4 regions of the Paenarthrobacter sp. 10L420 genome follow, and region 2 is predicted to be linked to each of the others. Evidence: riboswitches for the same ligand, from Rfam matches in the RefSeq annotation. Region 2 holds a riboswitch; each other region holds the start of a gene.
What was found. Region 2 has a riboswitch for cyclic di-AMP ahead of AC1DD5_RS08855 (C40 family peptidase). Riboswitches for the same ligand answer to the same signal wherever they lie in the genome.

Region 1 (2,961 bases), on a different contig from region 2:
GCCGCAAGCCATCACCTGGATGTCCGCACCACCACACGCGCTGTTCGTCTGGACTTCCTGGGCGGCGACTCGTCCCAGCAGCTTGGATATGGACTCGCAGCAAGCCTGAACACGGCCAGCCAGAGGGCTGGGCTGGGCGTTTACGGCCCGCTTGAATCCACCCCACGGCAATGGGCCGTGCATACAGCCACAGGAGTTCTTCTGGCCGACCACATCGTGGTGACGCGCTGCGCCCAGAGCCAACTGCGCCGAATGCTTACGGACTTGGGAATCGCCATAGGCCAGAACCTCGTGGCAGCCATGCGTGCCGTGGGAATGCACTTGGTAGGCGTGGGGGAACTCATTACACCCACGCCCAAGGAAGTACTCCGGCAAGCCAAGGCAGTAGGGCAAGCAATCTCAGCCAAGGTGGCTCTACCAGCTTCGCCGGGCATCGCCCTGGCTTAGAAACGAACAAAAGTTAACTCAGAAGGCCGGTGCCTCCGAAGACGTTAGTCCTCGAAGGCACCGGCCTTTTGAGTTGGAGCGTGAAGCTTAGGCGCCAGCGCGTACGTACGTGATGGGGCCGGTTGCGGTGAGCCAGCTGATCGGGTGGATGCCCGTCTGGTTGCCGTTGATGCCACCGCTGATGGCCTGGCCGTTGCCGATGTAGATGGCTACGTGGCCGGACTGGACGATCATGTCACCGGGCTGGGGGTCGCTGACAACCTTGCCGTAGTTCAGGAACTGCATGGGTGCGAGGTCGCCAACCGGGATGCCTGCGGAGCCGAGGGCCCGTTCCACCATGGCGGTGCAATCCTGCATGATGCCGATCTGGGCGTAAGCCGAGGCAACCATAGCGGCGTTGACGCCACCAACAGCCGGAGCCGCAGCAGCAGGCGCGGCTGCCACCGGAGCGGTAGCCGTAGTAGTTGCGGCGGCCTTGACAGTGGCCGCTGCTGGGGCCTGCTTGGCAACCGGAGCCGGAGCAACGGGTGCCGGCTTTTCAATAACGGGAGCCGCAACGGAAGCAACCGCAGGGCGCTCGAAGTTGATCGTGGCCGTGGAGGCGGCCGTAACAACCTTGGTGGGACCCTCAGTGACGGTCTCGGCGACCGTAGCAGGGCTGGAGTCGCGCTGAACAGGGGTCTCTGCTGCGTGGGCAGCAATGGAGCCTGTCAGGACGAGGCCTGAAGCTGCTGCGATGACAGCGGCTTGGCGACCTGCGCCGGATGCGTTGCTGGCAACAGCCTTGGAGATGGAAATGAACGGATTAGGACGTACGCTGTCCGCCTTACGACGGCCGCGAAGAATGCGTGAAGACATGAAAGAGCCTCTCCCGATGCCTGCGAGGTTAGCTGTCGGATTCGGATGGGAGTCACCCGGCCACTATCCCCCGCTGTGCAGCGGAAGCTTCGTGACTTCACCCCAAGGCGCGCTCTGAAAGCGGGCCAAAATGGGTTCCCCGTCTCTGCCGTAGGTTTGTCTGCGAACGGATTCCGGACTGTGGCAGAGCTAGGCAATCAGCCCGGAAATGCCCGTTACGTGGAACAGGCACAAGTACAACCGTACGGGAAGATCACTTCAAAGTCACATTTACGTAACGAGCAGTTCGTTTTTGGCGTGTCGCAGTGACCGTTTCGAGATCTTCGCAAGTATGTAGAAAACCCCGTTATTCCGCGGAATTTTCGTCATCCGGCTCGTTCGGAGCCGCCAGCTTCTTCCGGGCTGTAACAGCGAGGAAGATCACGAGACCGATTGCCACGACGGCGAGGCCAACAATGCTCCAGGGGAAGGGTTGGGAAACTGCCGGAGCGGGCTCACTATTTTCGGTACCGGGCGCTGCCGTCCCCGCCGTCGGAACAGCCGCCGAAGCCGATGGGGAGGCGCCTGCTGAGCCGCTCGCCGTCGTCGTGCTTGTTCCGGAAACAGTGAACTTGAAGGTTCCCTCAATCGGGTGGGAGTCTGAACTGACCACGCGCCACACCACCGTGTATTCGCCAGCCGGAGCGCCCGGACGCAGCTTCTGGACAGCCATGTTGTCGATGATCTCCACTGCGCCATCTGCCCAGTTTTCGCCCCCAGCGGTGACAGTTACGCCCGAACCGATGGCCAGTGGCCGGTTGTTGAACGTGATCGACACCGACGCCGGCACTTCAGCTACCCGCGCACCGTTGGCCGGAGTTGTTGATTCGGCGACGTCGTGCGCGGAGGCCGGAGCGGCGCCCAGCAGCAACGCGGAAGCGAACGCAATAGCGGCTACGACGGCGGCCAGAAGCGGGCGGATGGTACGCATGGGGCGGTTTCTCCTAGTGTTGGCTTCCTTACAGACTAGGCGAATCGTCCCGGCACCCCGCATCGGCGGGCATAGGATTTGAGAGCAAACTCCCCCGATCCCCGGAGACCTTCATGCTGAAACAAGGTTCTGCAATCGACCGCTACTTCAAAATCTCCGAGCGCCGGTCCACCTACTCGCGGGAAATACGTGGCGGCTTCGCGACCTTCTTCGCCATGAGCTACATCGTGGTGCTGAATCCGCTGATCCTCTCCGGGGCAGACTCGAGCGGAGCATCTCTTGGCTTCACGGCCGTAGCGGCAACGACTGCATTCGTGGCGGGCATCCTGACCATCCTCATGGGCGCCTGGGCCAAGCACCCCTTCGCGGTGGCAACCGGGCTGGGAGTGAACGCGTTCGTGGCCGTGACCGTTGCCTCCCACCCCGGGCTGACGTGGCCGGACATGATGGGGCTGGTGGTGCTTTCGGGTGTCACCATGCTCATCCTGGTACTCACCGGATTCCGCACGGCCGTTTTCAGGGCCGTCCCGGAAGCCCTTAAGACGGCAATCGTAGTGGGCATTGGCCTCTTCATCGCCTTGATCGGCCTTGTGAACGCCGGCTTTGTCCGGCGAATTCCGGATGCCGCAGGCACCACTGTCCCGCTCGGCCTGGGTGTGGAGGGCAAGTTGATGGGTTGGCCGACG
Region 2 (2,961 bases):
CGCATGCACGTACCTCTTCACGGCCGCACCCGTCAGGGGCACGAGGGCCGGCTGCCCTCTGCTTGTACGGGCTGTGGATCGACAACACAAGGGTAAGCACTTATATGCCGTATCAACGAATTTTTCTGCCGTTTCGCCTGTGGTGTTGGCGAAAGTTCATGTGCGGGACACCTTGCTGGTTAAAGCAGAACACCCCGCCGGCGTGCGCCTGCGGGGTGTTCCGTGGAGTATTTGATCAGCCGTTGACGCGGATGAAAACGGGGCCGGAGCCAACGTTCACGCTGAACAGTGCCGTGGTGGATCCGTTCCATCCACCGTGGACTGCCATGCCGTTGCCGACGTAAACAGCGATGTGTGCCATTCCGCCGTAGCCACCGTTGGCGTAGTAAGCGAGGTCGCCGGGCTGCGCTTCAGCTGCACTGACCGTGCGGCCGAGGGAGAGGTAGCCGGCCGGCCAATCGTGGAAGTGAATACCGACGGCGGCCAGCGAGTTGGTCACCAGCATGGTGCAGTCCTGCGTGACACCGAGCTGTGCGTAGGCCGCTGCAGCGATAGCTGCACCGAGGCCACTGGATGCAGCAGGCGCCTTTGCCGCGGAGGTATCAGTGTTGACCGCCAAAGTAGCGGTGCCGCCGGCAGCCGGAGCTTCCTTGGCAGGTGCCTTCTCGACGACGGGAGCCGGGGCTTCGACAGTCTTGACTACGGGGCGCTCGTAGGAGATGGCAACGCTGGAATCGGCAGCAATGGTGGCCTGGGCAACCGACTGCACATCAAGGGTGGACGCAGACGTGGATTCGCGCTGGACATTGGTATCCGCAGCATTTGCAGCCACGCCGCTGGTCAGGACAAGGCCTGATGCAGCTGCGATCACTGCTGCCTGACGGCCAACGCCACCGGCGTTGTCGCTGACAGCCTTGGCAATGACGGCAAGTGAGCTGGTCTTGGGGGCCTCAGCTCTATGCCGTGCAACCTTGTTTGCACTGGTCATGATTACTCTCTTTTCGTATCCGCGCACGGTGGGGACGCACGCAGGTTATGGGCGGCCAGCACTTGGGGGGCATGCTGGCTTACCCCGAATGGGATTTTCCTAGCGGAGGGTGAAGAACGAGGATGTGCCGGTGGCTGCGACCGGGGTCAGGAGCGTCCCCTGGCTGGGGTTGAGCGCGCTGATCATCATGCCGTTGCCGACGTAGATGCCCACGTGGGCTCCGCCGTTCTGCATGACGAGATCGCCGGGGGCCGGCGTGCTGGTGGGCTTCATGGCCGTCCAGGCATTGACCCGGGGGATGCTGATGCCGGCCTGGGCGTAGACCCACTGGGCAAATCCAGAGCAGTCCCAGCCGTTGGGGGAAGTGCCGCCCCAGACATAGGGGTGGCCAATGCCGGTGTAGGCAATTGCTGCGAGTCCGGAAGCTGCCGCGCTGGATGCGGCATCCTTGGCCGTGGAGGACAGGGCAGCGAGGGCGTCGCCCGTCTGGCCTTCGGCTGCCTGCGTGCGCTGGGAGGCGCGCTGAACCTTGGGGGCTTCCTTGGTAGCCACAACGGGGCTTTCGAAGGAAACGGTTGCCGTGGGCTCAGCGGTAACAACCGCGGTGGCGACCAACTGCTGGGTGCTGGAGGATTCCGACTTGGAAACGTCGGTGTCAGCGGCCTGGGCCGGGAGTCCAACGCTGAGAACAAGTCCCGAGGCTGCGGCCAGAACGGCGGCTTGGCGGCCTACGGTGCCTGCATTGGTTGAGACAGCCTTGGAAAGGGTGTTCAACGGGTTCGTACGAACCAATTCGGCGCGATGGCGCGCAGGGGTAGTGCGTGATGACACGAAGGTAGCCTCTCCCAATGCCTGCGAGGTGAGCTGTCGGATTCGGATGGGAGTCATCCGGCCGCGCGGCTTCAAGGAAGCTTTTGCGACTTAACCCCAAGGCCTTCTGATTCGAAGGCCAAAATTGGTTCCCCCGCCCCTGCCAGACGATTTTTGCGAACGGACCTCGAGTGGTGGCAGAGCTAGGCAATCCACTCAAGTGCATCGGCCCCCTAAAAAGCCGATGCGCTTTAGACGGTACAACAGATATTCGTGAATGTCACATTCAGGTCACGGGCGTGTCATGAATGCGATAGACAACCATCAACTGGCTCAGAGCCAGCCCATGGGATCTACGACTTCACCGTTTACCTGGACCTCGAAGTGGAGGTGGCAACCCGTAGATGCGCCTGTAGTGCCGCTCAGCGCGACAGTATCGCCACGGCTGACAGTCTGGCCCACCTTGACGTTGAAGGACGACAGGTGGTTGTACGTGGTCTCGAGGCCGTTGCCGTGGTCAATCACGACGCGGTTGCCTCCGCCGTACTCATGCCAGCCTGCGAACGTGACCTTGCCTGCGGCTGCGGCGTGAACGGCAGTACCGCACTGGGCTACGAAGTCCTGGCCGCGGTGGAAGTCACCGGTGCCGCCCGTAAGGGGGCTGACGCGGTAGCCAAACGGCGATGCCGTGACCAGCTTGTCCAGAGGGCTTCCCAGCGTGCCAAGTGAGGATGCGCGCTGAATGCTCCCCGCTGACTGGGCGCTCAGCAACTGCTTGAGCTTGCCGTCAGGATCAGCGGCGGTAGCGACTGCTGCGCGACTGAAATCGATTTTGGCAGAGGCTGCCGCAGAAACTTCGGGTTGGCTGCCACCCGGCACGGAGAGGGCCGCCTCGGCCTGGCCGGATTCGGATGTGGCCATGACCGGGCTTGTGGCAGGCAGGCCTACAGTCAGGGCAAGTCCGGTAGCGGCAAGCGCGACTCCGGCCTTCTGCCCGACACCACTGGCTGCGGCGAAGTCGGCTACCTGGCGCAATGGGCTCTTGCGGCGGCGCACCTGACGCGGGGTGTCGCGTGGCCGGATCTCCATTGCGGCGCGGGCTGGCCGCAGCTCAGCAGCGGGGCCGGACGCGCGGCGACGGCCCCTGACGTTCTGCGATGTCA
Region 3 (2,961 bases), on a different contig from region 2:
TCGCTTCTCCTTACGGACGCGGAATGACAATGGCCAGGGATGTCATCCTCTGCACCACCGTGCTTTGCATCGGGGCGTTGGTCATCGTCGCGTGGCTGCTTGGCTAGAAACGCCATGCCAGGAACAGGAGCCACACGAAACACAAAGCGAGACGGAACAGATGAGGCAGGCACCCGGGTGCCTGCCTCATCTTGTTGCCGTGATTGCTGTAGCTGTGATTCCTTAGGCCCGACGCAGCCGTTGGCAGCTCCAACGGCCCATCCGATTGCGGAAGGTGGCAGTGCGGCTGCTGCTGCAGTACCGGCCGTGCCATCCGACGTGCTTGCTGGTCCTGGGAAGTTGCGTGCTCACTTCAAGATCCCTGTGGCGCCGTCAAGTATGCCGTCCAGGTCCAAGGCTGAACCACTTGACGGCGTGGTGGCATTTGGATTTCCGGTTGGCTTTGGCTTCGGTGCCTGAGTCTGGGTTGGAGTAGGTGTCGGAGTAACCGTGGGACTGGGCGTCGTTGTGGCGGGTGGGGTGGTAACCGTGTCCGAGGGAACCGGGCTCGGGGCCGGCTGGGTTGGGACAGGAGTTGTCACGCCCGGCACAGGGACAACAGCCGACGGGGCCGACGAAGGGACCCAAACAGGATCCGCGAGTGAAACTTGCGGAGTCGGAAGTGACGACGACGACCCCTGAGCAGGTGCCTCTTCTGACGACTGCGTTGCAACAGTTGCCGGCTGTCCGGCCTCGCTGGTCGCCGACGAAGCTGATGCAGTGGAGCTGGACGAGCTGGGTGCGGGGGTGGCCGAGGTTGACTGCCTGCTGTCGCCACCCGTCTTTGCGTCACTGGCTTCCTGAGCCGGTGTTTCCTGCCCGAAGAAGGGAAGCTCGAAGGCCTGGCTCATGGTGCCAACGGTCAATACCAGGCCCAATGCCCCAGCGACGACTGCCATGCGCTGGCCCATTGTCTTGACCGAGGCGGCCTTGGTGAGGACTGCGTGTGGTTCGTGGCTGAAGGACGACGCTCCAAACGTGGGGGCAACGCCCGTCGGGGACTCGGCAGCCGTTGTCGCGGAAGGGGCTGTCCCGCTACCGGATGCCTGGGCACGAAGGGCTTTCCGGCTTGCGAGACCAGCTGCGGCGGTGGCGGCTGCCGCGAGCTGGGCAGGGCTCTTTGACTCCGCCGGCGAAGCAGGGAACGCCGGAGCCGCAGGTGTGGGAAGAGGGGCGGCAACGGTCGGAATTTCGGCTGTGACCGGATCCCCAGTGCCGGGCGTGGGCGCCTGCACTATCGGAATGGCAGCGGTGGCGGGCTCGGGTTCGTGCGCGGCGGGGGTGGGTGCAGCAGCAGCCACCATTGGAATGGCAGCGGTGGCGGGCTCGGGATCTGCAGCCGGTTCGGGAGCGAGCGGCGTGGGCGCCGGAACTGTTGGAATCGCAGCCGTAGCCGGCTCCAGAGCAGCGGAGTCTACTGGGGCAGAGTCCGCCGGTGCTGTTTCTGCCGGAGCTGTTTCAGGAGCGATTACAGCTTGGGCTGCCCGTTCACGCTCTGCCGCGCGAGCGGCTGCGCGCGTGGTGGGTGCCGCAGGGGTGGGAACAGGAGCAGTGGCGGGTTCCGGCGTCGTGCTTGTAAAACCTGTTTCTGCTTCCGGCGTGCTGGTGGAGGATCCGCTGGGTTGGGCCCGACGGCGTCCGGTTGGTTGGGTACGCTCGCGCGCTATTTGGGCGCGGCGCGGCTGATCCATGGTTGGGGACATGGTGGTTGCCTCTCAACGCCTGCGAGGTTAGCTGTCGGGTTCGGACGAGGCCGTCCGGCCGCACATGGCGGCTTCACCCCAAGGGCCCATGGAAAATCAGGCCCGGGAACTCTGGGTCCCCCGTCTCTGCCGCTAGTCTGGCGGATCCCGGTTTGCGGCAGAGCTCGGCGTCAACCCGGAAGCGGCCCAGCGGAGATACGGGTCGCTCTTAGACCGTACATGAGCGCCATAGTAAAGTCACATTAATGTAACGGGCGGGACGCCTTCCAGCGCGAAGGTCCGTTAGGACTTAGGCTCCGGGGCCGGAGCCGGGGCTGGCAACTCGAGCTGGATCCTTTGGATTTGGTGTGCGTAATGGGTCTCGGGTCGGAAAATTTCGTCCGTCACGCCCAGGATCCCACCCGCGGCGCCGCGCCGGACTTTCCCCTTGCTGTTCTGGCGCGAGACCCAGAACCAAAGGGCCGCAATGAGGGCAGGTGCTGCCAGTACAGCCACTAGAACGGCCAAGATATCCATCGCCCAAGACTAGCTTCCGCCGCGGCTGGCAGGTAGAACATAGTCGTATGGACCTCCCAGTGATGCCGCCCATTTCGCCCATGCTTGCCAAGTCCGTTCCTTCGATCCCTGATGTAGGCCACTTTGAGCCGAAGTGGGACGGGTTCAGGACCATCGTTTTCAAAGATGGTGACGAGATCATCCTGGGCAGCCGCAACGAACGTCCCATGACGCGGTACTTTCCCGAGTTGGTGGAAGCCCTTCAGAAGAACCTTCCGGACAAATGCGTGATCGACGGCGAGATCGTCCTCATAGCTGACAGCAGGCTCGATTTCGAGGGCCTTCAGCAGCGCATCCATCCTGCCGATAGCCGTGTGCGGATGCTTGCCGAAAAGACACCGTCCTCCTTCATCGGATTCGACATCCTTGCCCTGGGCGGGGAGAACCTCATGGACAAGCCGTTTTCCGAGCGTCGAACCGCCTTGGAGAAGGCGCTCGCCAGGGCTGAGGCGCCCGTGTACGTAACGCCGGCGGTGACGGAACTTGATCAAGCGCAGGAGTGGTTCGTGAAGCTGGAGGGGGCTGGGCTCGACGGCATACTTTCCAAACCGCTCGGAGGGACGTACCAGCCGAATAAGCGCGTCATGTTCAAGACCAAGCATGAACGGACCGCGGACTGTGTGGTGGCTGGATTCCGCTGGCACAAAACGGGAAAGGTTGTGGG
Region 4 (2,961 bases), on a different contig from region 2:
CACCGCATCACCCAGCGGCTCATGGCGGAAGGGATTGTATGGATGTCGGGTTCCTCATGGCGAGGACGTGACATCCTCCGGATTTCGGTAAGCAATTGGTCCACGGACGCAGGTGACGTCGCTGCCTCCATCGCAGCCGTTCGAGGTGCGGCAGAGGCCGAACCGGAAGCATAGGCCGAACCGGAAGTATAGGCACAGTCCAGTTACCGGGCCGAGCGCGCCTTTTCCAAATATGCCATCAGCCCGGCCAACTGCTCAGCGCTCCAAGGCAGGCCGGCGCTAATGGCTTGGGTGTTTTCCTGCCAAGCCGCACGCGCTGCGGCCTTGGTGTCCTCACTGGAGTGGAACATGGAACCTATGCCGTCCCATGAGCGCACCCATTCCTGGACGGAGGGGTCCGTAACGGGCGTGTTGGCTTCGACGTGTGCCAGTCCTTCTTCCACAAGGGCAGCCCACTGCTGCTTGGCGGCTTCGACTTTTTCTGCGCCGAGTTCTTCCCGCTTGTCCGCGAGCTGCAGGCGTTGTTCGGCAGTGAAGTTGTTTTCGAGCACGGTAATCATCTCCAACGTTGACATGAATTGTTCAGGGGTGGGCATGGCGTGTCCGTCCATGCGTGACAACAGCTCGCCCAAACGGTTTTGGAGCGCTTGGAGTTGCTGGGCATGCTCCTGCACATGGACCAGCTGCTGTTGGAGGAGGTCTCGAAGGGACTCCAGATCATCCTCGGGCGTTTGCAGCGCCTTGCCGATGGCAGCGAGCGGAAGCCCCAGCATCTGAAGCGATCTGATCCGGTATAGGCGGCGCAGGTCGCTCTCCGAATACCGGCGATGACCAGATGATGTCCTTTGGCTTGCGGACAGCAGCCCGATCTCGTCGTAGTGGTGGAGCGTCCGCACGCTGACGCCACATGCTGTGGCCAGTTCACCGATGCTCCACGGTCCGGTTCCTGTTGTTCCCGTCATGGGCACAACGCTAAGTCCTGACGTTACGTGAGGTGCAAGCCGTCGCCACCTGAAACGCGAAAACCGCCCCGTTCCCGCTGTCAGCTGCAGTAATCACTGCTGCGAACGGCGGAAAACGGGGCGGTAATCAGGCCCTGCACGTTTGAGCCCGCTGGGGTGGGCTCAAACCTGCTTATTGAGTTGGCTTAGTACCAGTTGTTGGCCAAGTGGAAGGCGAGGGCGGCCGAGGGGGAGCCGTAGCGTTCCTTGATGTAGTTCAGGCCCCACTTGATCTGGGTTTGGTAGTTGGTCTCCCAGTCGGCGCCGGCAGTTGCCATCTTGGAAGCTGGCAGAGACTGCACGATTCCGTAGGCGCCACTGGACGCGTTGGTCGCGGTGGTCCGCCAGTTGGATTCCTTCTCCCACAGTGTGTTCAGGGCAGTCATTTCACCCGGACCCCAGCCGTAGCTGGCGAGGATGCTGGCGGCGTAAGCTTTGGCAGCAGCGGGATCGTCCACGGCCTTGGGAACAGCTGCTGCGGCTGCGGCTGCAGCAGCGGCGGCATCGGCAGCCTGCTTGGCGGCTGCATCAGCGGCAGCCTTTTCGGCGGCGGCTTGTGCGGCTGCTGCCTGGTCGGCGGCGGCTTTTTCGGCCGCAGCCTTCTCAGCGGCAGCCTTCTCGGCAGCGGCCTGTGCAGCTGCTGCTGCCTGATCTGCAGCGGCCCTATCGCCGGCGCCCTTCTTGGCAGCAGCATCCAGGGACGCAGAGATTTCCGCTGATTTGTTGCTGACCTGGGCCGTGGCTTGCGTCTCGGATGCCTGGCTCGTTTCCGGGAGGTTGAATGCGGCGTTTGCGGCCTGGCCAAGCGATGCGACGCCCAATGCTGCGGCAACGACTCCTGCAACAACGGACATGCGCTGACCGGTCTTGCCGCGGCGGGCAGCGGTCTTCAGAACAGACTGCGATTTGGTCAGGGGAGCGTTGTGTTCGTCACGGTGACGCGCGGAAGGGCGCGTCTGATCGTTGAATTCAGACATGTGTGATTACCTCTCAGCGCCTGCGGAGTTAGCTGTCGGGTTCGGATGAGGTCATCCGGCCGCGCGCGTAGCTGCGGCTTCACCCCAAGGGCAAGGAAAGTACTGTGCCCGGAGACTCTGGGTCCCCCGTCTCTGCCTCGAATGAGAACGGAACTCCGGGAAGTGGCAGAGCTCGGCGCATCCCGGGTGTGGGCCAACTATGGGCGACCCACCCTTTCGAAGGTACAGGAGGTTTCGGCTTAAGTCACATTTGGGTAACAGAGATCACGGTCACGGCGCGTCATGTTGCCTGATTCGTTATACGTGTTCGTTCGAAACTGACGGGAGTCTCAGAATGAACTCGGTGCACCCCGGCTTGGACGTTACTGCCACGCTTCCGCCGTGCGCTTGGACGATTGATTCGACGATTGACAAGCCCAATCCGGAGGTTCCTTCAGAGCCTGATCTCGCGGCGTCAGCGCGGGCAAAACGCGAGAAAACATGGCCCTGGAATTCAGGCGGAATGCCAGCCCCGTTGTCAGTGACCGTGACCACCGCGGTACCGTCCGCGGAGAGCACGACGCCAGTGATCACTGTGGTACCTGGATCGGTGTGTTTGCGGGCGTTGGACAGGAGATTGGCCAGCACCTGATGCAGCTGGGTTGCGTCCCCGCGTACCGTGATGGGCTCGTCGGGGAGTTGGAGCTTCCAGATGTGATCCGGTGCCATCACCTTTTCGTCGCTGACGGTCTCGATCACCAACTGGGTAAGGTCCACATCCGTGACCTTCAATGGCTGGCCTTCGTCCAACCGCGCCAACAGCAACAGGTCCTCCACCAGGGTGGTCATGCGTTCGGACTGGCTCTGGACGCGTGCCAGGGACTTCCGGCCGTCGTCCGTGAAGTTCTCCGTCATGCGGAGTAATTCGGTATATCCACGAATGGCGGTCAGCGGCGTCCGCAGTTCGTGGGAGGCATCCGCAACGAACTGCCGGACCTTGGTTT

Region 1: another riboswitch for cyclic di-AMP. It lies ahead of AC1DD5_RS24205 (NlpC/P60 family protein); the one in region 2 lies ahead of AC1DD5_RS08855 (C40 family peptidase).
Region 3: another riboswitch for cyclic di-AMP. It lies ahead of AC1DD5_RS16725 (hypothetical protein); the one in region 2 lies ahead of AC1DD5_RS08855 (C40 family peptidase).
Region 4: another riboswitch for cyclic di-AMP. It lies ahead of AC1DD5_RS16235 (aggregation-promoting factor C-terminal-like domain-containing protein); the one in region 2 lies ahead of AC1DD5_RS08855 (C40 family peptidase).

The regions. Positions count from the first base shown of each region.
Region 1 is NZ_JBFTJK010000031.1:18,039-20,999, reverse strand. It holds gene AC1DD5_RS24210 (FAD-binding protein) at 1-447, shown strand, start outside; gene AC1DD5_RS24205 (NlpC/P60 family protein) at 535-1,305, opposite strand; cyclic di-AMP (ydaO/yuaA leader) riboswitch at 1,309-1,477, opposite strand; gene AC1DD5_RS24200 (copper resistance CopC family protein) at 1,652-2,275, opposite strand; gene AC1DD5_RS24195 (NCS2 family permease) at 2,389-2,961, shown strand, end outside.
Region 2 is NZ_JBFTJK010000004.1:96,969-99,929, reverse strand. It holds gene AC1DD5_RS08865 (HNH endonuclease) at 1-5, opposite strand, end outside; gene AC1DD5_RS08860 (NlpC/P60 family protein) at 236-988, opposite strand; gene AC1DD5_RS08855 (C40 family peptidase) at 1,088-1,819, opposite strand; cyclic di-AMP (ydaO/yuaA leader) riboswitch at 1,824-1,987, opposite strand; gene AC1DD5_RS08850 (M23 family metallopeptidase) at 2,132-2,961, opposite strand, start outside.
Region 3 is NZ_JBFTJK010000012.1:12,662-15,622, reverse strand. It holds gene AC1DD5_RS16730 (AEC family transporter) at 1-107, shown strand, start outside; gene AC1DD5_RS16725 (hypothetical protein) at 348-1,742, opposite strand; cyclic di-AMP (ydaO/yuaA leader) riboswitch at 1,745-1,895, opposite strand; gene AC1DD5_RS16720 (hypothetical protein) at 2,025-2,258, opposite strand; gene AC1DD5_RS16715 (ATP-dependent DNA ligase) at 2,306-2,961, shown strand, end outside.
Region 4 is NZ_JBFTJK010000011.1:84,003-86,963, reverse strand. It holds gene AC1DD5_RS16245 (pyridoxal phosphate-dependent decarboxylase family protein) at 1-174, shown strand, start outside; gene AC1DD5_RS16240 (MerR family transcriptional regulator) at 204-962, opposite strand; gene AC1DD5_RS16235 (aggregation-promoting factor C-terminal-like domain-containing protein) at 1,148-1,978, opposite strand; cyclic di-AMP (ydaO/yuaA leader) riboswitch at 1,984-2,141, opposite strand; gene AC1DD5_RS16230 (sensor histidine kinase) at 2,276-2,961, opposite strand, start outside.